3 regions of the Parabacteroides sp. 20_3 genome follow, and region 3 is predicted to be linked to each of the others. Evidence: riboswitches for the same ligand, from Rfam matches in the RefSeq annotation. Region 3 holds a riboswitch; each other region holds the start of a gene.

Region 1 (8,238 bases), on a different contig from region 3:
CCTTATCACCCGGATACCAGTTCTGTACGGTAGAATACTTCACCTCAGCACGCTCGTTCGCCACGATCTCCACGATAGCGGCATGCAATTGGTTCTCGTCACGCATCGGCGCCGTACATCCTTCCAGATAACTTACATACGCCTCATCGTCAGCGACAATCAAGGTACGCTCGAACTGTCCGGTATTAGCGGCATTGATACGGAAATACGTACTCAGCTCCATCGGGCAACGTACGCCCTTCGGTATATAAACAAACGAACCGTCCGAGAACACGGCCGAATTCAAGGCGGCGAAGAAATTATCACGATAACCAACCACGCTGCCCAAATACTTCTGCACCAAGTCCGGATGATGTTGTACAGCCTCGCTGAACGAACAGAAAATAATCCCCTTCTCCGCGAGATTCTCCTTGAAAGTAGTCTTCACGGAAACACTATCCATCACGGCGTCTACCGCCATTCCGCTTAAATGCTTCTGTTCTTCCAAAGGAATACCCAGTTTATCGAATGTTTTCAACAACTCAGGATCTACCTCATCCAAGCTCTTTGGTCCCTCTTTTTTCTTAGGGGCGGCATAATAGATAATGTCCTGATAATCGATCGGCGGGATATTCAAGTGAGGCCATGTAGGCATCTCCAACGTCTGCCAATGGCGAAAAGCCTTCAAACGGAACTCGAGTAACCATTCCGGCTCGTTCTTCTTGGCAGAGATAATACGGACCGTCTCCTCGTCTAATCCACGATGGATCACCTCCGTATCAATATCGGTAACGAAGCCGTATTTATAATCTCCGCTCGTTACCTCATTAATTATATGATTTGAATCCTGCATAATTAAAAATTAACCATTGATAAAAGCCCTTCATTCTCCTAATGAAAACAAATTATGTGGGAAAATTGTTGGTACTATTTGCTTCACGCTATAATAAAAACGAGATTCTATCTTTGATTGGCGATGAATCAAGACCGATCCACGATCCACGAACTCCAGCGCGTTCAACAGCAAACTGGTAAAGACCAAAACGACCAGCAACCCGAAAAAACCACCAAACAAATGGTTGATAACGCTCAACGGTGTCGCCCCTACCACCTTGGTAACCAGTTCACCCGCTAGGATAAATACCCCCATAATCAAGATAAAACCCGCTATATAACTCAAGATCGTAACCCCTTCTTCCGGAAACCAACCCAACGCCAAGATATATCCTTTCAGCCAAGCCGCCGCTTTTCCGCAGAAAAAGATCGCGATCACTAGGGCTATAAGCGAAACAACCTGTTTGATGATTCCATCAAACAGGCCTTTCACAAATCCTATCCCTGCCAGACATAGCAATGTAATGTCCAACCAGTTCATCGTTATAACGTCTTCTTAATTTCTGTCTCTTCGTAAGCCTCGATCATATCGCCCACTTGGATATCGTTGAAGTTCGTAATATTCAAACCGCAATCCAAGCCAGCCACGACCTCTTTCGCATCGTCCTTGAAACGTTTCAAAGAGCCTAGCTCGCCGGCATAAATCACGATACCGTCACGTATCAAGCGGATCTTGTTCGTACGCTTGATCTTGCCTTCCTTAACCATACATCCGGCAACCGTACCGACCTTGGTGATCTTGAATACCTGCTGAACTTCCACATAAGCGGTAATCTCCTCCTTGATCTCCGGAGAAAGCATGCCTTCCATAGCGCTCTTCACCTCCTCGATCGCATCGTAGATGATAGAGTACAAACGGATCTCTACACCTTCCTTCTCGGCGTTTCTACGTGCTTGCAAAGACGGACGAACTTGGAATCCGATAATGATAGCGTTCGAAGCCGCTGCCAAAACCACATCCGACTCGGAAATCTGACCAACCGCCTTATGAATTACATTCACCTGAATCTCCTCGGTAGACAAACGGATCAAGGAGTCGGACAAAGCCTCTACGGAGCCATCCACGTCACCCTTCACGATCACGTTCAACTCTTGGAAGTTACCCACGGCGATACGACGTCCGATATCATCCAAGGTAAGCATCTTCTGCGTACGAAGACCTAACTCACGCTGCAATTGCTCACGACGGTTAGCGATCTCACGCGCCTCTTGCTCAGTCTCCAATACATTAAATGTATCACCGGCCTGAGGAGCACCGTTCAAACCGAGGATCAATACCGGCTCGGAAGGACCAGCCTTCTCCACCCGTTGATTACGCTCGTTGAACATCGCTTTGATACGTCCTTGATGAGTTCCCGCCAAAACGATATCTCCCATCTTCAACGTACCGTTCTCCACCAATATGGTAGATACATAGCCACGTCCCTTGTCCAAAGAAGACTCGATGATAGAACCAACCGCACGTTTTTTCGGATTCGCTTTCAAATCCAACAGGTCGGCCTCCAACAGTACCTTCTCCAACAACTCCTCGACACCGATACCTTTCTTAGCGGAGATCTCTTGACTCTGGTACTTACCCCCCCAGTCTTCCACCAAGTAATTCATATTCGCCAACTCCTCCTTGATCTTCTCAGGATTAGCATGTGGCTTATCGATTTTATTAATAGCGAAAACAATAGGAACACCGGCAGCCGAAGCGTGATTAATCGCCTCAATCGTCTGAGGCATCACGTTATCATCAGCGGCCACGATAATAATCGCGATATCCGTCACCTTCGCGCCACGGGCACGCATAGCGGTAAACGCCTCATGACCCGGAGTATCCAAGAACGTGATACGGCGGCCATTCTGCAACTTCACGTTGTAGGCTCCGATATGCTGCGTGATACCACCAGCCTCACCAGCGATTACGTTCGCGCTACGGATATTATCCAATAAAGAAGTCTTACCATGGTCAACGTGTCCCATCACCGTTACGATAGGCGGACGGGCTACCCAATCCTCCTCGTTATCATCTTCCTCATCAGCGTTGATCGCCTCGACAACATCCGCGCTTACATATTCAGTCTTATAACCGAACTCCTCAGCCACGATATTGATCGTCTCCGCATCCAGGCGCTGATTGATCGAAACCATAAGGCCGATGCTCATGCAAGTACCGATAACCTCCGTTACAGATACGTCCATCATGTTCGCCAAGTCGTTGGCCGTAACGAACTCGGTCAGCTTCAATACCTTGCTTTCCAGTTCTTCCTGTTCCATCAACTCGTGCTCACGTTTCACAGCGGCGTCACGTTTATCACGACGGTATTTAGCCCCCTTATTATTCTTATTATTCTTGTTGGTCAAGCGAGCCAAAGTCTCCTTGATCTGCTTTTGAACATCCTCTTCGCTAACTTCCGCTTTCACCGGCTTCTTCAAGCGAGGCTTACGGTCGTTATTCGGACGATCGTCACGATTCGGGCGCAGATAATTCGTACCCGGCGTATTATTCACGTCTACTCGATCTTTCTTGATACGTTTACGCTTCTTCTTAGCGTCACCTTCCTCACCCGGTTTAGCAGGAGCGTTCGGTTTAATCAAAGTAGGCGAATTCGGACTCTTATGAGGAGCGCCCGGACCGTTGCTATTATTACCCGGCCGATTGTTATTAAACTTTTGCTTCTCATCACGCTCTTTCCGCTTCTCCTCCTTCGTTTTCTTCTTCGGACGAGTCGATTGGTTAAGCGCATCCAAGTCAATCTTACCGGTTACCTTGATCTTTGATTCCAATTTAACCGAGTTCAAACGGAAAAGATTATCGTCTTTTTCCTCGGTCTTCTCTACTTCCTGTTCCGGTTTCACACTTTCCACCTTAGGTTCCGCAACAACCGGTTGCTTCTCTACGGTTTTTTCTTTTTCCACTTCCACTACTATAACTTTTTCTTCTTTTTTCTCCGTGGGAGCCTGCGCAGGCTGCGCGGGTTTAACAGGAGCTTGAGCAGCGGGAGCGGCAGGCGCTTCCTTCACTTTCGGCTCTTCCTTTACCTTAGGCTCTTCTTTCACCTTCGGCTCCTCTTTAGCCTTCGGCTCTTCCTGCTGTTTTTTATGTTGTCCACCATCCAAATCGATATGACCCTTCATTACGATCTTAGGCCTGAATTCTTCCGGTATCACTGTCTTTATTTCCGCAGTCTTCTCTTCTTTCACAGAAGGAGCCTCTTTCTGCGCACGATCCGCCGCAAAATTACGATCTTTCTCAGGCAGATCCTTTCCAAACTCTTTTACGAGCAAAGCATACTGTTCATCACTGATCCTCGTGTTGGGATTATCCTCAACCGAGAACCCATTCCGGTGCAGGAACTCAACCACCGTGTTGATTCCCACGTTCAATTTTCTCTGTACTTGAATTAATTTTATAGGCATATCTAACTTTGTCGTAATACTTATTCGTTACCTTCATCTTCAAATTCCGCGGATAAGATAGCTAAAAGATCGTCCACGGTCTGCTCTTCCAGATCGGCACGTTCAATAATCTCATTGCGGTTCATAGCAAGGACGCTCTTCGCCGTATAGCATCCTATATTCTTCAGTGCGTCGATCACCCAGCTGTCGATCTCGTCGGAGAACTCATCCAAGTAGATATCCTCCTCGTCCGCTCCTTCGATATCACGGAATACGTCAATCGTATACTCAGTCAACATACAAGCCAACTTAATATTCAGACCGCCCTTACCGATCGCTAAAGAGACCTCCTCAGGACGTAGATAAACCTCAGCTTTCTTTTCTTCCTCATTTACACGGATAGAAGAGATCTTAGCCGGGCTTAAAGCACGCTGGATAAACAAAGAGAGATTTGAGGTGTAATTAATCACATCAATGTTCTCGTTTCTCAACTCGCGAACGATTCCGTGAATACGAGAGCCTTTCATACCTACGCAAGCACCCACCGGGTCAATACGGTCATCGTATGACTCGACAGCCACTTTGGCACGCTCTCCCGGGATACGGGCGATCGCCTTGATCGTAATCAAGCCGTCATTAATCTCCGGAACCTCCAACTCAAACAACCGCTGCAAGAAGACCTTATCCGTACGGGAAAGAAGGATCTTCGGGTTGTTATTATAGTTATCCACACGTTGAACGATCGCACGTACGGTCTCTCCCTTACGATAGAAATCGGTCGGGATTTGCTCGGATTTCGGCAGTAGCAACTCATTACCATCGTCATCCAGCAACAGGATTTCTTTCTTCCACACCTGATAAACCTCAGCGGCGATGATGTGGCCGATTTTATCCTTATACTTAGCGTACAAGCTGTCTTTCTGCAATTCAAGTATCTTTGAAGCCAAAGTCTGGCGCAAGTTTAAGATCGCACGACGTCCGAAGTCCGCGAAATGCACCTCGTCGGTCACTTCCTCGCCCACCTCACAGTCGGCGTCGATTTTACGGGCCTCCGTCAACGTAAGCTGCAAGTTCTCATCCTCCAATTCATCATCAGCCACAACCGTACGGTTTCTCCAGATCTCGAAATCACCTTTCTCAGGATTGATAATCACGTCATAGTTCTCATCCGTGCCAAACATCTTGGCGATCACGTTACGGAACGAATCTTCCAAAACGCTAATCATCGTATCTTTATCGATATTCTTCAACTCCTTGAACTCCGCAAGGGTGTCAATCATACTGATTGTTTCCTCTTTCTTGGCCATAATCTTACTTGAATCTTATTAAGTATTTTGTATATTTTATTTCATCAAATGTATACGACTCATCCTCTATCACGGTTACCTTCCGCTTAGCGCCCTCCGGTTTCACCTTCTTCTCGACAGAGACAACCACACCGTTCTCGTCGGCAGATTTCAACACACCTGTCAGCTTCGAGCCGTTTTTCAACAGCATCTCCACCTCGTTTCCGATGTTCTTGACGTATTGGCGAAGTACCTTAAAAGGAGAAGTAATGCCGGCGGAGCCAACCTCCAGCTCATAGTCCTCGACGTCACGATCCAGATGCTCCTCCAAATACCGGCTCAACTCAGCGCAATCATCAATGCTTACCGCTTCATCGTTATCAATTTCAACGACTATCAGGTTCCCCGGTTTAATCACTACGTCTACTAAATAATTGCTTGAAGAGGCTAGTTTTTCCTCTACTAATTGGCTTACCACTTTCTTTTCTATCATACACATATCTGTTAAGAACAAAAGAAGGGGACTACCCGCCCCCTCCTCAACTTCACTTAATCGCCCGCAAATATACAAAAAATCAATGAGTTCTCAAAATATCCTCATCTTTTTGCAGAAAAAATTAATACGACACAAACCGGATTACGATCGATAGTAATCAGAATTAATATCTATAGAAATCCGATTTACTATTGATAGTAATATTTATTAACATTTTTATGCCTATCTTTGCTGCCGAATACGAAGGGGTGCTCGCGGAATCCTTCACGAAAGGAGCGGGCTGAGATCATACCCATAGAACCTGTACAGGTAATGCTGTCGTAGGGATTCATGCTTCTCCGATCCTTTCTATTCATCTATTTAGTTTTAAAGCAAAAAGATGAAAAGATGAAAAATGTATTGGTTATCTTGGCCGGCTCCTTGCTGGCTACAACCGCCAAGGCACAAATGCCTAGTCCGGTCGACTCCTTGAAAATCTCAAAAGACGTATCTTTAGATGAAGTGGTTATTACCGCTACCAAAGTCGGGAAAGAGACCCCGGTAGCTTATAGCGACATCTCCAAACAAGAACTAAGCAGCCGGAACAACGGGCAAGGTATCCCATTCCTTATCTCCCAATCCCCGTCTGTTATCATGACCTCGGATGCCGGAACGGGTATCGGTTACTCCGGTTTTCGTATCCGGGGTACAGATGCGAACCGTATCAATATCACGATCAATGGCGTACCGGTTAATGACTCCGAGTCTCATACCGTATTCTGGGCTAATATGGCCGATATAGCTTCCTCGGTAGAATCGATCCAGATCCAACGAGGCGCCGGAACCTCTACGAACGGAGCTGCGGCTTTTGGCGCTACGGTCGCCATGCAGACCGAGAAACCGTCCTTAAAGCCTTACGGCGAATATTCCGTATCAGCAGGTTCTTTCGGTACGCTGAAACATACGGTAAAAGGCGGCACTGGATTACTTTACGATCATTTCGCTTTCGACGCCCGCTACTCCAATATCCGTAGCGACGGCTTTATCGATCGTGCCTCCGCCCGTATGAGTTCTTACTATGCCTCCGCCGCTTTCTATGCCGATAATACATTGATTAAATTCCAAGCCTTCGGGAACAGCGAGAAGACCTATCAAGCATGGAACGGTGTTCCGTCTTATTTACTTGACACAGATCGTAGCTATAATCCATGCGGAGAATATGAGGAAGATGGAGTGAAGAAGTTTTATAACAATCAGACGGATAATTATTGGCAACACAACTACCATTTAATGGCCAGCCAGCGTATCGGAGATTTCTGGAATATGAACCTGACCCTTCATTACACCGACGGAAATGGATATTACGAGGATTATAAATCGAAAGCCAAATTCAGCAGTTATAAACTACCGGAATATATCGATCCGGAGGGTAATACCGTAAAAAAGACGGACCTTGTGCGCCGTAAATGGCTCGACAATTATTTCTATGGGGCCGTTTATAGCGCGAACTATCAACGTGACAATACCCGCCTTACGCTGGGAACCGCCGTCAACAACTATGTAGGCGATCATTTTGGCCGGGTAATGTGGACCAAAAGCGCAAACGTCTTGCCACAACCGGATTACGAATATTATCGCAATACCGGTAAGAAATTAGACTACAACGCATACGCTAAATTGACTCAACGTCTTTCCCCTCTTTTCACCGGCTATCTGGACTTACAATACCGTGGGATCCATTACACCATTAAGGGAAACGATGACAAAGCCGGGGAAGGACTGGACATTCGTAAGAACTGGAACTTCTTCAACCCGAAAGCCGGAATAAACTTCCATAACAATGGCCATAACGCCTTCGTCTCTTTCTCCGTCGCTAACCGGGAACCGAACCGTGACAATTTCACGGAGGCAGGCCCCGAGGAACGTCCTACCCACGAGACCTTATATGATTACGAGGCCGGTTATAGTTTTGGTAACGACCGTTTCCGGTTTGGAGCCAATCTCTATTTCATGGATTACAACAACCAATTGATCCTGACCGGCAAGATCAGCGAGATCGGCGAGGCCCTCACTTCCAATATAAAGGATAGTTACCGAATGGGTATCGAGCTTACCGGAGGTGTACAAATCACCTCTTGGCTAAATTGGAGCGCGAACGTAACCCTCAGCCAAAATAAAATCAAGCATTTCGTGGAATACGTGGATAATTGGGATACCGGA
Region 2 (8,238 bases), on a different contig from region 3:
CCGCTGATCGTAGATAACTTCTTGCGGACATCATTCATCACCTCATCCCGACTACGGTCTTGCAATTCGAAAGGAGCCTCGATCTCGGAAACATTCACGCCCAAGGCATGCTCATCCAATTCCGCACGACCGGTCTTCCGAGCCACAGTCTTTATCTCGGGCACTTGCAACAGCAACGCTTCCGCACGGCGTCCGATCTGATCCGACTCGTCCAAGGAAATTCCCGGAAGTGAACTTACGTTGATCGTAAAAGAACCCTCATTGAACGGGGGCAAGAAACTACGACCCAAATGAAAGAAGATCACCAAGGCGACCACAAACAAAGCGATCGTGGTACCTAGCACCCATTTCTGGTAAGCCAACGCTAACTCCAAAGCCCGTTTATACACCACCTTCAACTTCCGGGCTATCCAAGCCTCACGCAGTTCCTTCATTCCCGTCGCTTTACGGTTCAGCAAATAGCTACAAAGCACCGGGGTCAAGGTAAGCGCCACCACCGTAGAAGCAAACAACGCCACGATAAAAGCGATACCCAGCGGAACCAACATACGGCCTTCCATACCACTCAAGAAGAACAAGGGCACGAAGCTCACCACGATAATCAAGGTAGAGTTCAAGATCGGCATACGTACCTCACGGGAAGCGTCGTAAACCACCTCCAAGGTAGAGCGTTGCTGATCCGGAGGCAAGAGCCGGTTTTCCCGGATTCGTTTATACACGTTCTCCACGTCCACGATAGCGTCATCCACCAAGGAACCGATAGCGATCGCCATACCTCCCAAGCTCATCGTGTTAATCGTCAATCCCATGTAGTGCAATACGATGATAGAGACCAGCAAAGATAACGGCAAGGCTACCAACGAGATCACCGTCGTACGTATATTCATCAAGAACAGGAACAAGACGATCACCACGAAGAAACTACCCTCAAACAAGCTCTTCTTTACATTATTAATAGAGTTATCGATAAAATGACTCTGGCGGAATATATCCGTAGAGACATGTACATCCGCCGGCAAGTTCTTCCGCAAATCGACAACAATCTCGTCCAGCTTCTCCGTCAACTTCTCCGTACTCGTATCCGGCTGTTTGGTCACGGTAATCAGCACGGCTGGCTTTGTCCGCTCGGAAGCGGTTCCCAGCTTCGGGCTTTTACCGCCGATCTTAACCGTAGCGATATCACCCAGCGTAACCGGATACTCATTCACGGTCTTCACCACACCCTGAGCGATCTCTTCCGCCTTCGACGTAGACAATACACCCCGGATGATATACTCATTATCAAACTCATACAATACACCACCATTGGCGTTCCGGTTCATATTCCGACAAACATCCAACACCTCGTTCAACCCTACACCGTAGTGCTTCATACGAGCCGGGTCCAACAAGATCTGGTACTCCTTAATATCGCCACCGATCACGGCCACCTGCGCCACACCGCCCGTAGACAACAAACGGGGACGGATCGTCCAGTCGGCGATCGTACGTAAGTCCAACAAAGACGTGGAATCGGCGGTCAAACCGAGGATCATCATCTCACCCAAGATGGATGACTGCGGGCCTAAGGTCGGTTTACCTACGTTCTCGGGAAGGCTCTCACCCAAGACAGCCAGTTTTTCGGACACGATCTGACGAGCCCGGTAAATATCCGTACCCCAATCGAACTCTACCCAAACCACGGAGAATCCGGTGGTAGACGAGGAACGCACACGCCGTACGTCCATCGCACCGTTCACGGCAGTCTCCACAGGGAATGTCACCAAGCGTTCCACCTCCTCGGGAGCCATACCGTTCGCCTCGGTCATGATCACGACCGTTGGGGCGTTCAAGTCCGGGAACACATCCACGTCCGTATTAAACGCCGTGTACGTACCCCAGATCATCAGCAATAGCGCACAAACCAAGATTACCAACCGGTTGTGCAATGAATAATAAATTATCTTATTTAACATGCAACATCCCTCCTATTAATGGCTATGGCTATGAGCCGGTATCGCGTTAGAAGCGGAAGACAACTTGATCTGGTAAGCGCCACGGGTCACGACCTCATCGCCCGGTTTCAATCCGGAAAGGATCTGTACCTCCGAGCCGTTATTCGCTCCCAGCGTCACCCATTGCTTCTTATAGCCTTCCTCATCCAGACGGATAAATACCGAATAAACGCCCTGCTCCTCGATAAGGGCGGAGACAGGCACGCTCAAGACATTCTCCATCGGCTTTGTCAACAAAAAGATCTCCACGAAAGAACCGGGGATAACCGCTCCTTTATTATCGAACTCGAAAGTCACCGGTACATAGAAAGAGTTCATATCGGAAGCCTTTCCATACGATAACAACCGTCCACGCAAATCAGACAATTTATAGAGAGCGTTATCATACGGAGTCATGAAATTAGCGGTTTGGATCATGGGAAGATCGTTGTAATACCTCTCAGACACGTCCGCACGCAATACCAAACGATTGTTTTGCGAGATCGTAGCCAAAGGCTGACCTACGGATACATAATCACCCTCTTTCACTTGGATGTTCTTCAAGTAACCGTTCAAGGGAGAGACTACAGACACGCCTTTCGCCGTCTGTTTTCCCGCTATCGCCTCATAAGCGACCTTGGCGTTCTCGTAATTCAAGCGGGCCTGCTCGAAATCCTTGGCGGATACGATCTTATCGCCTACCAAGGCTTGCATACGCTCGTATTCCTTTTTCGCTGTCTCATAAGCGAATTTAGCCCTTGCCGCCACGTCTCCATCCGAGAGGGCGTTGGAAGCGATACTCAACACGGCCTGTCCCTTGCGTACCGCCGTACCATCCACGAACGGCAAGCTACCAAACGAGATCACGCCGGGAACGGTAGCGACGATCACGGACTCCTCCCCTTGCGCCGCCATTACTCGTCCGCTCGTCTTAATCACATCCGTGAAAGGAGCGGGATTAACCGTTACGGTCTGCAAACCAACGGCCTCGGCTAAAGCCTTCTTAAAGACAATCTCGCCGGGATGGGTACCACCGGCCTCATGCTCATGGTCATGGCCTTCGTGTTCATGTCCCTCATGATCATGGTCGTGAGCCTCTAATTCATGATTATGCTCATCGTGTCCGGCTTGCGACGCATTTCCCGCACAACCGGCAAACAGGTAAGCGCACATCGCACCTACCAAATATATTTTCTTCATTGTGTAAAAAATCTTGATATCGTTAATAATAAATAGATAGGGGCAAGTCTGTCCTCACCCGCTCTCACAAACGAGGTATCAAGACATAGGAGGGGCACGAAGTCCCGAGGCACTCACTATCCAAGTGTCGTGCAGCGACTCAATGTAGGGGGCGTTCTCGTGATCAAGGAGCTGTCCGCAAAACGCCGGTTCAGGTGGATAAATGTAATCAAATAAGACGAGTAACGGCATCAGATGTATATCCACATCTCCATCCATAAAATGAGAAATATGCGTACTGAAATAGGCCAAGTTATGCCCGTCGCAACCGCAATCATGCGTATCAGTGCTTTTATCGCCATGCGCTTGCTCCGCGGTCAAGGATTGATAACAAGGCATCCCGTCCCGGTGATGATGGTGAGGGATAACCACAGAAAGCAATGCCAAGATGCCGGCCATCAGCACCACGTATTGTACAACCCTCTGTTTCATTTTCTCACGCATGGCACAAAGATAAGGATATTTTTCCGTTTTTTACATGAATGTTGTAAGTTTGCGGTAAATAAAAAGATAGATGAAGTTTGGAGTAAATAAAAAGGTATTATTATATACCGCCGGTTGCGTATGGATTTTCGCCGGTATCAATATCTTACGCATCGGTATCGTCACATGGTTAAACGATACCCATTATTGGTTATTCAAGATCGGGGAAGCGACCATCGTTTTCTTACTTTTCTTCAATTTGGTCTTTAAACGGCTTTTCTATAAACATTCCGAACGGATCTCCCGGAAAAACGGGAAACATTGCCCGTTCTCTTTCTTCGACGTGAAAGGTTGGATTATCATGATCTTCATGATCGCTTTCGGGATCACGATCCGTGCGCTCCATTTACTGCCGAATTCTTTCATTTCTGTATTCTATACGGGATTATCCACGGCGTTGATCATAACGGGATTCTTATTCTTGAGACAAGGAAAAACCGTTGGGAATTGAGAATTGAAAATTAAAGATACAACAATCAATAATTCTCAATTCTCAATTCTCAATTTTCAATTCCCAAGCTTTTCGCAGATCAACTCAGCCGCCTTCTTGCCGCTCATCAGCATGCCGCCAAAGATCGGTCCCATACGGAAGCTACCGCTTACGCCGTTAGCGGCCATACCGGAAACGAATAATCCCGGGTAGATCTCCTTCGTGTTCTCCACCGTCGTCTGCTCACCCAGCTCCACATTCAAGGAACGCTCGCCGATCACGCCTCCGGTCGGTGTATTCAATTGGATATCATTCTTACGGGCTACCACACGGGCGATCTCGCAATCATGCCCCGTACCTTCCAAGACAGCCTTTGCCATGATCGTCAACGGATCCACGTGCATCCCCTCACGGATTACCGGAGCCCAGTTCACTACCACACCGGCTACGGCATCGTTATGAAACACCACGTCCTCTACCGAATAGCAGTTAAAGATCGTAGCGCCCGCCTTCGTCGCCTGATAAATCAAAGCGGAAGTGGTATGTACCGAATCCATGATATACGTGCCGTTAGCACCCTCCTTATAACTTACGCCCAATTCCTTGATAATCGGCATAGCCTCTTCCTGCACCACGATATCGTTGAACATCATAGCGCCGCCCCACATACCTCCACCGGGAGCCAGCTTACGATCAAACAACGCCACCTTCTTACCGGCTTTCGCCAAGAAATAAGCGGCCACGATACCGGAAGGTCCCCCTCCCACGATCGCTACATCCACAGACAAGTTGCTCTTCAACTTCTCGAAGTAAGAGTCAATGATTCCACTTGAAACAATCTGTTCCATCTTAATAACTAATTAAAGTTTAAACATCAGGGAGCACATAGAGGTAACGCCCCCTTTATTTCCTAGTTCTACCTTATTTTCCCTTCGCCGGCATTACCCGGATCAGGTTCGATGGGTATAATCTCAGCCCGTATGACTCGGGCACCCCTATGTGAAAAGTCGGGGGCAAATGTACAAAAAATTAGTATATATGTACTCAACAGAGCCATAAAAGGCAAAAAACGCTCAGCCAAACAAAATGTAAAAAGTTTAGTCTTCTTCCGACCAGTCATCAGACCAACCGAATTCTTTATCCCGGAATAATTCAGCTAATCCCGAAATCTGCTTGAACCGAAGTAACTCATTTTTATCCATTCCAATATTACGCATGATCCACTTATCAGACATCCCAGATTTGACCAACTCCGTAACAATCTCCGTCATAAGTTCCAAGTTGTGCATCCCTCGAGCCCTGTTATGGCGAATGGTTGAAGCCATTCGGTTTGAAATATCTTTCTCAATCACCGTTACAGGCAACATTCCTTTCTCACGATCATAAATCCTTTGAGATTGCTTCATAACCAGATAACGATGATAACCATCTACTATCTCATATAAATCATCCTCTTCAAGATAATAACAGACGCAAGGCATCGTATAGCCATCCTCCCAAATGGAAAGTTCCAATAATCGCATTTCCGGTGGTGCCATGATATTAGGGTTATAGCTGTTGGCTACAATTTTTTCTATAGGGACAGCCCTAACACCATATGCCGGACTAACAAAGTTTCCCATGCTTATAAAAATTATATTTGTCCATTACTTCTTTTCTCATATCCCTTTCTCGTTTTGTCTGGGAAAAACCCATATACTTACATGTATGATCGTTTTTCAAAATACAAACACACATACGTTTGTAAGTAGGGATTTCTTTAAACTCAGGTATATTGATATCATCGATATACTCCATCCGTACCGGTTTCTTATCCGTATGGTAAGCGGTACATTCTTCCACAATGATAGGAATATTAGCCGCCCGTAACTTAGCGATAGTCTCCTCACTGAGGCATCCTCCTTTTTCTCTCCAGAATTTACGGCTGACTCTTAACTTATTCAAATAGTTCTCACGAGTTTCTTCGGGTAAAGTATTTAGGAGAAAATACATATATTTCTCCCAAGAGAACCCGGCTGGGCACTTGATAGCCCTCCATCCCATAGCGGAGGTATTCCCATATATACCGGCAAAGCCAACACCGTTTACACGTCCAACCATCCTCCCCCACATGTCGGGATCGACAACTTTGTAAATGAACAGTGTGGATATCGCTTGGGATATGAATGGGCTCGCCACACGTTGCCGGGACAAAGGCACCCCTGCTTGATAATACAAATCATACAAATGATTATATGTCCAACCGAACTTTCCGTTCGCTATCCAGATATCCTGAGTTTTCCAATCATAAATAGGATATGCGTTATATATAGAATAATTCATTCTGCGAGTCCATTTATAATTAGCTAGTTTTCTGTAATTCTTATCACTATGTATGGCCCGCCACCTATTAAAACTCTCTTGGGTACGGATACCAACAAGGCAACATATACGCCGGCCCATTTTCCGTTGATACAACCAAAAAGGGAACATATTCTGAAAATCATAATCCCACATGTCCTCCTTGAAAAAGTCAAAGTCTTTCGCCCGGAGACATGAATGGGGCATCTCTCGAACCCAGATATCCCGGTACTCCTCGCTCCAAGGTCTCCAATATTGTTGAAACATAGATGTACATGTCTGGACTTTAAAAGGAACACAACAATGATAAATATCAAGGATATCGGAATTAGCGGCATAAACCTTTTCCACATATTCGGTCGTCTGGCTGTATTGAACCTCATAATCCATATGAAATACACCTAATTTTCGTCCCGGAGCGTATCTACGAATATAATCTACACACAAATTCAACAGTACACCACTATCCTTTCCGCCGGAAAAAGAGACGTATACGTAATCGAAATAATCAAAAATGATCTTCAATCTTTTCTCTGTCGCCTCGTACACATCCATTCTTCGCATCATGACTCTACCTCCGGTAAATAATGCATTTTATCATAATTTTTCCACTCAACACATGTCTGGAACTTTTTTTGTGAGAACACTTTTACATGACGTTTATGCACAACAGCCATAAGTGAAGCTTGAGATGAAAAATCCTTTATGACTTCTTCAAGAAGTTCACTCAATACCGAAGGATCATCACCACTCACGAAATAATTGTCTATAGAGTAATAGAGATGTCCTTTTTTTACAGGCATAAAACCAACAACAGCTGTTTCATGAAAGGCTATATACCAAACGTGGCTACGAGATGTTTTAAAAGGGTAATTGTTATTTTGTCGCAAAATGGCTGGATTCATGACCAAAGGTGCGACAAGTTCATATAACAATTTGTCCGTTCCCTGCAATGTCATAATTTTCATGGTCTGCACTTAATAATATTACCATGCAAATTTAGGCATTATATATAGATACCGTAGCCACAAAAACACAAAAATGTAATTTACTCTATTTATATTTAGTCACTCGCTCATAATCGATAACGCCTTTCCAATTCATACAAAAAGCGAAATCATACAGATGGCCCTCGCTATCCGTATAGCATTTCATATCCCGGGGAACATCCTCGAATTGCTCCTCCACGATACGCATATCTGCCGGCATCTGCAAAGGCAACAAAGCGGAAGGCTCGGCTTTTCCACTGATGATATCCAAGACCGCTTGGTTTTGTACACCGAAGTTCACCAGAATGGCATCCGCCGAACCCTCGAACTCGGACATAATCGTAGGCTTATCCATCTCCAAAGATACGATTACAGGCTTACCTTCCATTTTAGCCTTTGTCTCCAAAACAGAGAGCATATCCTGCTTATTAGCTGTTTTCACGGACTTACCTTTATAAGAACGGTTCGTGAAATTCTCAAACGGATCTCCCCCCGCCAAACTTGGGTTACGGGCATAGGTAGCGGTATAATCATTATACTGTAAACTGATAGGCATATAACCGTTTCCACCTTTCTCACGATCGGATTTATCATACCCCGTACCACTGTTCGGGCTCGTCATAAAGACGATGGCGAAATCCGCCTCATCGGGATTATCAACGACCGTAAGATACCGTGACCGATGCCCTCCACTAAAGCTTGCGCATTATTATTCCAGCGAGCCGCCACTTTCGGGCTTTGCACTCTCGTAACCAATACATGACGAACATTATCCTCGGTGAGG
Region 3 (8,238 bases):
TCCTTCGGCGTAACATAGCAGATCATAGCCGTCCCATGCCAAGCGATTTGCGCGCCACCAATAGCCGACGTGATATGATCGTATCCAGGAGCGATATCGGTCGTCAACGGGCCCAACGTATAGAACGGCGCTCCATGGCAGGCATACTGTTGTTCCTTCATATTCTCATGAATCTTATTCATGGGAACATGGCCCGGGCCTTCGATAATCACTTGTACGAACTGCTCCCAAGCTATTTTCGTCAGTTCTCCCATCGTGTGAAGCTCGGCGAATTGTGCCGCATCGTTCGCGTCATAGATAGAACCCGGACGAAGCCCGTCTCCGATAGAGACCGCCACGTCATATGCCTTTAGTATCTCGCAGATTTCGGCGAAATGTGTGTACAGGAAGTTTTCCTCGTCATGAAGCTGCATCCATTTAGCCATGATAGATCCGCCTCTGGAGACAATCCCCGTCAGGCGAGTCGCCGTCAGCTCCACATGTTTACGCAACAAACCCGCGTGGATCGTGAAATAATCCACGCCCTGTTCCGCCTGCTCGATCAACGTATCCCGATAGATCTCCCAAGAAAGGTCCTCTACCTTACCATTCACCTTCTCCAAGGCTTGATAAATAGGAACCGTACCCATCGGAACCGGGCAGTTACGAATAATCCACTCGCGCGTCTCATGGATATTATCGCCGGTAGAGAGATCCATCAACGTGTCTCCGCCCCATTTACAACTCCATATCGCCTTCTCGATCTCCTCGTCGATACCGGAGGAAAGAGCGGAGTTACCGATATTGGTATTGATCTTTACCAAGAACTTCTTACCGATAATCATCGGCTCGGCTTCCGGGTGATTGATATTCGCCGGGATGATCGCGCGACCGGCGGCGATTTCCTTGCGGACGAACTCCGGCGTGATATACGACTTCAGTCCCAAAGCCTCGATTTGCTGGTTCTCACGAATCGCCACGTACTCCATTTCCGGAGTGATAATGCGCTTCTTCGCATAATACATCTGGGTGATATTCTTACCCTCTTTAGCCCGGAAAGGCAAGTATCGCTTGGGGAAACGCAGGGAATTCAGACTCGCGTCCGCCAATCGCTCACGGCCATAAGCGGAAGTCAATTCCGGCAATTGAACCACATCTTTACGCTTACCGTACCACTCCTCACGTATACGAGGAAGTCCTTTAACGATATCAATCGATATCTTGGGGTCGGAATACGGGCCGCTCGTATCGTAAACGATTACCGGATTGTTCTTCTTGAAGATTCGTTCTCCATGCTCATCCAAGGTTACCGTGTCCAACAATTTAATCTTACGCATACCAACCTTGATCTTATTGATCTCGCCCGGGACATAAATCTTTTCCGAGGACGGATAGGAAATACGCATATTCTTTTTAGTAGCCATATGTATTTAGTTTAGTACTTATTGATTTCCTCTATAAACCGGCGGGTTTCCTCCACGGGATCGGGGGCATTGATAATCGCGCCCGAAACAGCGATTCCGGTTATACCCGTCTCCATCAAAGGGCCTACGTCTTCCAACGTAATACCACCTATCGCGAAGATAGGAATATCAATGCCAGCCTCCTTACATTGAACGATAATTTTACGATAACCTTCCAAACCTAAGATGGGACTCAAATTCTTCTTGGTACCTGTAAAGCGATACGGCCCTAGTCCGATATACGAGGCGCCTCGTTCTACGGCCAGCCGGATATCCTCGAACGTGTTAGCCGTAGCCCCGATATAGAAGATGGCATTGGAGTCCAACTTGTCTTTCAGTACTTCCCAAGCGATATCCAAGGGAATGTCATTCTTACCTAGATGACAAGCCGTAGCGCCACATGTCACGGCGGCTTCCAGATCATCGTTTACGCAGAAATCCACGATTCGCTCACATTCGTCCGCGCAGATAGTGGCACATTTACGTACGGTATCCTCATAGATCCCGTCTTTCATACGCAATTGTATCCACGAACATCCTCCTTGGATTGCCATGCGTACCTCGTCGCATTCCGTATATTTAGGTGTACGATGCGTTATAAACATCAAGCGGTTACTCCCACCAAAAGGAGGGCGTAATCCGGTTGTTCTCCGACCGACTCTTCCATTCTCATCATATCCGAAATAATAATTTAAGGCCATACTTGTAATCGTTTGAATTGTTTTATGAGTTGATCCGCAACAAGAAGGGAGGGATCGTTTCCCCAAAGGGCCCCGAGAACGGCGACACCGCCGAAGGGGATATCTCTTAATTTCGTTATTGTTTGTGAGCAGATTCCTCCCAAGGCGATCACCTTATCATCGATGATGCCCTTTGCGTTTCGCAATCCATCTAAGGGGAATCCGCTACCATATCCTTCTTTGGATATACTCTGAAAGATCGGGCTAAGGAATACATAGTCGCATACCGGTTTATACTTGATAATCTCTTCCAGACTATGGCAAGAACGACTTATACTGCCTTTATATAAAGGTGGAGCTTCCGGGTTCCTCTTGTTCAAATGGACTCCTCCTAAAGCCCTTTCTTCTGCCAAGGTAAACCAATCATGAAGAACGATCCTGTCGTAATAAGCCGGAGAGATGTTATCCAATAAGCCCTCCAATTCATCACGTTTACAATCCGGTTTACGTAGATGTAAACGAGACATTCCTTCCGCGAATAGAAGTTCGATCAAAGAAGCTTCATCCGCGAAAAAATAAGGTGTAGTAATTACGACCAGCTTATTCATGATTCCATCGGATTTTATGAAGGGCAGAGGGTGAGAAGAAGTGGTTTACAGGTCCGTGCCCTTTTCCCATGCATACATTTGCCCCGTGAACGAGCGCGTTATTCATATATTCCTTGGCTAATCGTACGGCTTCCACCAATGAATGGCCGAGTGCCATATAAGCGGCGATGGCGGACGATAGCGTACAGCCCGTTCCATGGGTATTGAAAGTCTCCACTGTTGGCGAGGCCAGACAAATCGGATTATTCTCATTGATAAATAACCGATCCACCGTTTCTACTCCGGGAATATGCCCCCCTTTGATCAATATAGCCTTACATCCTTTTTCCTGCAATTTCCGGGCGGCAAGTAAGATATCCGCCTCGTTATTGATTTTTATACCGGAAAGATATTCCGTCTCGGGAATATTCGGAGTAAGCAGTGTCGCTTTAGGGAACAACTCATCAATGATGGTTCGGATGGCGTCATCCTCCAATAATTTACTTCCGCTCGTGGATATCATCACTGGATCTAAAATGATAGAAGTCTGTTGGAAGGAAGATAAAGTTTCAGATACGACCTTTACGGCATCCTTGTTATGTAGCATCCCTATTTTTACGGCATCTACGATGAAGTCCTCAAGAATAGCTTCGATTTGTCCTCTCAAAATCTCGGGAGAGATCGCTTGGATCCCTCGCACTCCCTGTGTGTTTTGAGCGGTTATAGCCGTTATCGCCGAGGCTCCAAAAACACCCAGCGAGGAAAAAGTCTTAATATCCGCTTGTATTCCGGCACCACCGCCACTATCAGAGCCCGCGATCGTTAAAGCTACCGGATAACGGTACGTTTCATTTTTATCCATCTAACATTCGTTTTTCTTACGGCGGCATTACCCGCATCAAGTAGTAAGGGTATGATCTCAGCCCATATAGTATGGCACCCCTTCGACGACGCAAACTTAGTGAAAAAAATCGATATTAAGATATTTCCGGCTTTTAAACGATAATTTTAACGCAAGGTTATACTTCCATAAATCGTAGACGGGAGCCTTCTGGTTTTAGAAGGCTTCCGTCATATTCATATAAACCGCCATCCCTTTTTGGTTCGGGTCTTTGCCTACGTCTAGGCGGAAGTTCTTGCCGGGTTGCATTTGGATACGTAAGCCTACGCCGTAGTTGAACTTCCATTTATTCCAGTCTACGATAGGAGCGTTTCCGATCGTACCCGTGCCGACCCAGCCAACAAAACCACACTTCGCCCAGAAATTACCGCTCTTATATTTCTCCACGCTGCCGAACATATGACGATACTCCAGAATCCCATACGCCATGGTCTTGTCACGGTACTTGCCCCAATAGTATCCGCGAAGATCGAAAGGAGAGCCAAACGAAGGAAGCTCCGTAAAAGGAACGTTTCCCACACCGATTTGTGTCTTGGCGATCCATGCCAAGGTGCTACGAGGACGAAATACTTGCTGGAACTGGCGGTATTCTAACTCGAACATCTCATAATTATATGCACCGCCTAAATACTTTCCATACACTTTAGCGATCGCGCTTAGTAACATACCGGAACTTGGGGTCGCCACGTCATTTCGTGTATCGTATTGAATCAAGCCGCCGACACCGATATTGACATAATCTCGTTTGAACTTATTGAAATAAGGATCTTCGGCCATCACCGGGTTGATATCATCTGATTTGCTGAAATTAATATCAAAAAGAGGACCCGTATATAAATGAGGCCTAACTTCCCATACGAAACGGGGATATAGTTGGAAAGAACTCTTATGGAATTTCGTTGTCGAATCGCTTTTCTCGATTTGCTCGATCGTCTCATAGCCTTTCCCGAAATAATGCGAAGGTTCGTTCCGATAACCGTAACTGATATAAATACGGAAGCGATTCTCGTTGAAGAATAAGGTACCGGCACCGGCAAAAACGAACGTCCCGTTTAAGGTGATGTTAAATCCCGCAGGGATAAACGATCGTTGGGATATCGTATCATTCTTGTTTAAGCGAAAGCTAGCCAAAACCGCGCCACCTACGCCAAAGGAGGCTTCCGGCGTGTAAGACGGTCCGCCAAGGATAGACCACCAGATCCTTTTGTTGGCCCGTATGGAGTCTTTATGTAATTGTTTATGATAACGTTGTATTTGCTTTTCGGTCATAGGCTTACCATCCAGCATCAGCACTTCTTTCGGAATCGTGTCATTGGAAATGCCTTGCGCCTTTACGGAAAAGGCGAATAGAAGGCAGGCCATATAAATTAAAAGATATCTAAACATTATTTTAATCAATATTTAGAGGGCAAAAGTACGAAATCCTCCTAATATGTATTCTTAAAGAATCCCTAATAAAAAAGAATAAACAGCTAAAAAGAAATGCTATTACAGTCTGGGGGTTGTAGATACGTAGCGTGCGTGCTGCGTCTCTACAGCTAAGATTGGTACAAGACCTTGCCCTCTTCGGATATTAACAGCAAGGTTAGTTCGCCGTCGGGAAGGATAGGAGCGCAATACGATTTACATTTTTGTAAAAGTAATGGGAAAAAACGATTTTGATCTTTTTCCGTAAGAAGCTCCCATAATTCACGGGCCAACGTAATCCGATTGATTGCATCTACGGTCGCCTCCTCGCATTTCGCTTCTTTCGCTACATCTTGAAGGAAGCCTTTGTTCATGACGACTTTTTTGCTGTGTGTATCCAGGAAACCTTCCGCAAGTTTCACCGCCTTGCCGATCATGATACCTAAGATAACCTGCTTGAAACCTAAATCGGCAGCGATCTTTAGCGTCTCTCCGATAAAGTTCCCGTAATGGACGAATGATTGTGGAGGCAAAGAAGCGTATAAGCTCCGAAGGTAGCGTTCACTCTTCGCCCCGGAATTAATAACCAACGTCTCGCAACCTATCGCTTTGGCGACACTGGCTTCTTTCCGTATCGAGGCGATAAAAGCGTCCGATGAGAAAGGACGCACGATTCCGGATGTCCCGATAATGGAGATTCCCCCGATAATTCCAAGTTTCGGATTGAAGGTACGTTTCGCCAACTCCTCGCCACCGGGAACCGAGACCGTGACAATAGCGACGGAATCGGGTGAGGGCAGGAGTGGAATCAGCTCTTGCCGGATCATCTTACGGGGCGTGGCGTTTATAGCCGGGCCGCCGACTTTCAAGCCGAGTCCCGGAAGGGTCACGGTTCCGACTCCTTCACCTGCTTGGAAGATGACTCTTCCCGTATCGTCGCTTTCTGTTTCTTGACAATATTCTTCTTGTGCCATTACCGTGGCACGCTTGTGCCATCGGCTTGGCACAGCTGTGCCATCACCGTGGCACGACTCTGCCACGGCGATGGCACAACCGGATGCATCGAGAGATAATTGAACAGTAACCCGGATCCGGCTATGATTCGTCACGTCCGGATCATCCCCAGACTCCTTGATCACGGTACAGGTGGCGGAACACCCGGCCCATTCGGTATAGGCTACCGGCAACGTTATCTGTTCTCCCGAGGGTAATGTTATCTGGCTTTCTGTTTGTTCCTCCCTTGTTAATAAGGCTAATAAAGCAGCTTTTGCGGCGGCGGTAGCACAAGCTCCGGTCGTATATCCGCTTTTCAAGGGAAAGAATTCGGGTAATAGGCGTTCGATTTGTTTGCGCAATCCGTCTTCACCATACACTCGGTAGAAAGTTTCCGGTAATGCGGGACGCTTCACGACAAATACTGGTATTCCGAATTGGCGGGCAGCGTTCACTTTATCCGTAAAATAGCCGGAGAAACCACTTTCCTTTGTCAAGATCGCATCCGGATGGAGTTGCTCCAACAACTTTAACTCATCCTCACCTTCTCGATAGAAAACCAGACGTTCTTGGGGGAAGCCCTGCTTCTCGGCCAACGACAAAGATTCCTCCCGCTCCAATATACGGAACCAAGTGGTATGCGATCGCCAATAAGGGCGGAGCGGGGCAAGGGTGTTCACGCCACTGAGGGCAAGTAGCCGTTGGATACCTTTGTTTTCCATTTGGTGAATTGCGTCTGCATAACTATCGCACCAAGTCAAGTCCTCATCACGAGGTGGATACCGACGTTCGTAACGGATCACCGGAATCTGTAAACATTTCGATACTTTTTCGATCGTTTGGTGTAACACTTGAGCGAAAGGGTGTGCCGCATCAATCAATAGCTTAATCGCGTGGTCACGACAAAAACACTCCATTTCCTCCGCATTCATGGCTCCGGTCAAACGGATTCCATGCGCGCATTCAATGGATTGCAAAGTTCCTTTCGTAGAATAGTAATAGGTAGCGGCTGCCTCGTCCGCTACCCGCACAGCCACACGACCTTCTGTCGTTCCTCCAAGGATCAGTATCATTACTTACGGAAAAGATGTTTGAATTCATCCGCATATAAGCGGGATAGACCCTTGCGATTATCGATGGCATCCCCGACGACAAGTAATGTTGTCAGTGTAAGATGATTCTCTTTTACGATTTTCGCGAGATCTTTCAGTTGCCCACGGTAGATCCGCTCGTCTTTCCATGTCAATTTATAGCAAGCGGCTACCGGAGTGGTTGGAGCGTAATGTCGCGATAATTCCTCTTGGACCTTCTCTACGACACCGGCGCTTAAGAAGATACACATCGTACTTTGGCTTTGAGCCAGTTTGTGCAGTTGCTCTTTCTCAGGCATGGGCGTACGTCCTTCGCCACGAGTGAGGATGATCGTTTGTACTTTCTCCGGAATCGTGAACTGGGAATAAAGAGCGGCGGCGGCGGCTTGGAAAGAGGAAATACCCGGAGTGATATGATAATCCATCCCGTATTGATCAAAGTAATTCATTTGCTCTTGAATAGCTCCATAGATGCAAGGATCGCCCGTGTGCAAACGAACGACAAACAATCCTTTATCATAAAACTCTTTCATCAACGCGAACTGTTCTTCCAGATTCATATCCGCCGAGCTTCGCACTGTAGCGCCTGCCTTCGCGCATAAGGTAAGTTCTTTCGGGACGAGGCTTCCTGCATACAGGATCAAATCCGCTTTCTCCAACATTTGCCGTCCGCGGATAGAGATTAAGTCCGGATCGCCGGGACCGGCTCCTACGATCTCGATATGTCCCTTGCGGCAGGCCGTCCGATCTAACGCTACGGCAAAGGTATATTCATTTCCTTTCCCTAAATCCGCTTTTTGCTTCTCGACCAAAAGCGGACCGCCATGAGCCGCATAAATGGCGGAAGCTTCCGATACACTTGGGGATTCGGTTACCTCCAGTACCTTCTCCGAGGGATTGGGTACCGGGATATCTTTCAGCTCCTCCGATGTATAGGTGTGGAAAGGGCATTCCATAACTCCATAAGCCAGTAATGTCAGCACCGGTTCGCATTTCTTCAAATCGATTGTATTTACATCCGCCAAGGCCTCCGGATACAGGCGTTTATCACGCAATACATCTTTAATATGTTCGTAAACGACCGTAGGATCGCCTTGCATATCCTTGCGGCAACCCATTCCTAGGTGGAGGACTTTC

The links. A riboswitch is a leader RNA that binds a small molecule or an ion and turns the genes downstream of it on or off. The one in region 3 is predicted to bind thiamine pyrophosphate.
Region 1: linked by a shared signal. The riboswitch ahead of ACESPU_RS20435 (TonB-dependent receptor) and the one ahead of thiD (bifunctional hydroxymethylpyrimidine kinase/phosphomethylpyrimidine kinase) in region 3 are both predicted to bind thiamine pyrophosphate.
Region 2: linked by a shared signal. The riboswitch ahead of ACESPU_RS05925 (sulfide-dependent adenosine diphosphate thiazole synthase) and the one ahead of thiD (bifunctional hydroxymethylpyrimidine kinase/phosphomethylpyrimidine kinase) in region 3 are both predicted to bind thiamine pyrophosphate.

What each region holds. Positions count from the first base shown of each region.
Region 1 is NZ_CAXSNO010000012.1:101,296-109,533, forward strand. Features, by position in the region: gene sufB (Fe-S cluster assembly protein SufB) at 1-832, opposite strand, end outside; gene ACESPU_RS20415 (CvpA family protein) at 863-1,354, opposite strand; gene infB (translation initiation factor IF-2) at 1,357-4,278, opposite strand; gene nusA (transcription termination factor NusA) at 4,299-5,564, opposite strand; gene rimP (ribosome assembly cofactor RimP) at 5,569-6,036, opposite strand; TPP riboswitch at 6,274-6,384, shown strand; gene ACESPU_RS20435 (TonB-dependent receptor) at 6,427-8,238, shown strand, end outside.
Region 2 is NZ_CAXSNO010000002.1:502,511-510,748, forward strand. Features, by position in the region: gene ACESPU_RS05905 (efflux RND transporter permease subunit) at 1-1,955, opposite strand, end outside; gene ACESPU_RS05910 (efflux RND transporter periplasmic adaptor subunit) at 1,971-3,173, opposite strand; gene ACESPU_RS05915 (DUF6769 family protein) at 3,252-3,656, opposite strand; gene ACESPU_RS05920 (hypothetical protein) at 3,727-4,146, shown strand; gene ACESPU_RS05925 (sulfide-dependent adenosine diphosphate thiazole synthase) at 4,203-4,973, opposite strand; TPP riboswitch at 5,036-5,132, opposite strand; gene ACESPU_RS05930 (ParB/RepB/Spo0J family partition protein) at 5,223-5,747, opposite strand; gene ACESPU_RS05935 (DUF3440 domain-containing protein) at 5,731-7,032, opposite strand; gene ACESPU_RS05940 (hypothetical protein) at 7,029-7,433, opposite strand; gene ACESPU_RS05945 (glycoside hydrolase family 3 C-terminal domain-containing protein) at 7,519-8,076, opposite strand; gene ACESPU_RS05950 (hypothetical protein) at 8,073-8,238, opposite strand, start outside.
Region 3 is NZ_CAXSNO010000001.1:34,622-42,859, forward strand. Features, by position in the region: gene thiC (phosphomethylpyrimidine synthase ThiC) at 1-1,403, opposite strand, end outside; gene ACESPU_RS00150 (thiamine phosphate synthase) at 1,415-2,143, opposite strand; gene ACESPU_RS00155 (thiamine phosphate synthase) at 2,134-2,730, opposite strand; gene thiD (bifunctional hydroxymethylpyrimidine kinase/phosphomethylpyrimidine kinase) at 2,723-3,571, opposite strand; TPP riboswitch at 3,566-3,663, opposite strand; gene ACESPU_RS00165 (BamA/TamA family outer membrane protein) at 3,767-4,996, opposite strand; gene cbiD (cobalt-precorrin-5B (C(1))-methyltransferase CbiD) at 5,149-7,083, opposite strand; gene cobM (precorrin-4 C(11)-methyltransferase) at 7,083-8,238, opposite strand, start outside.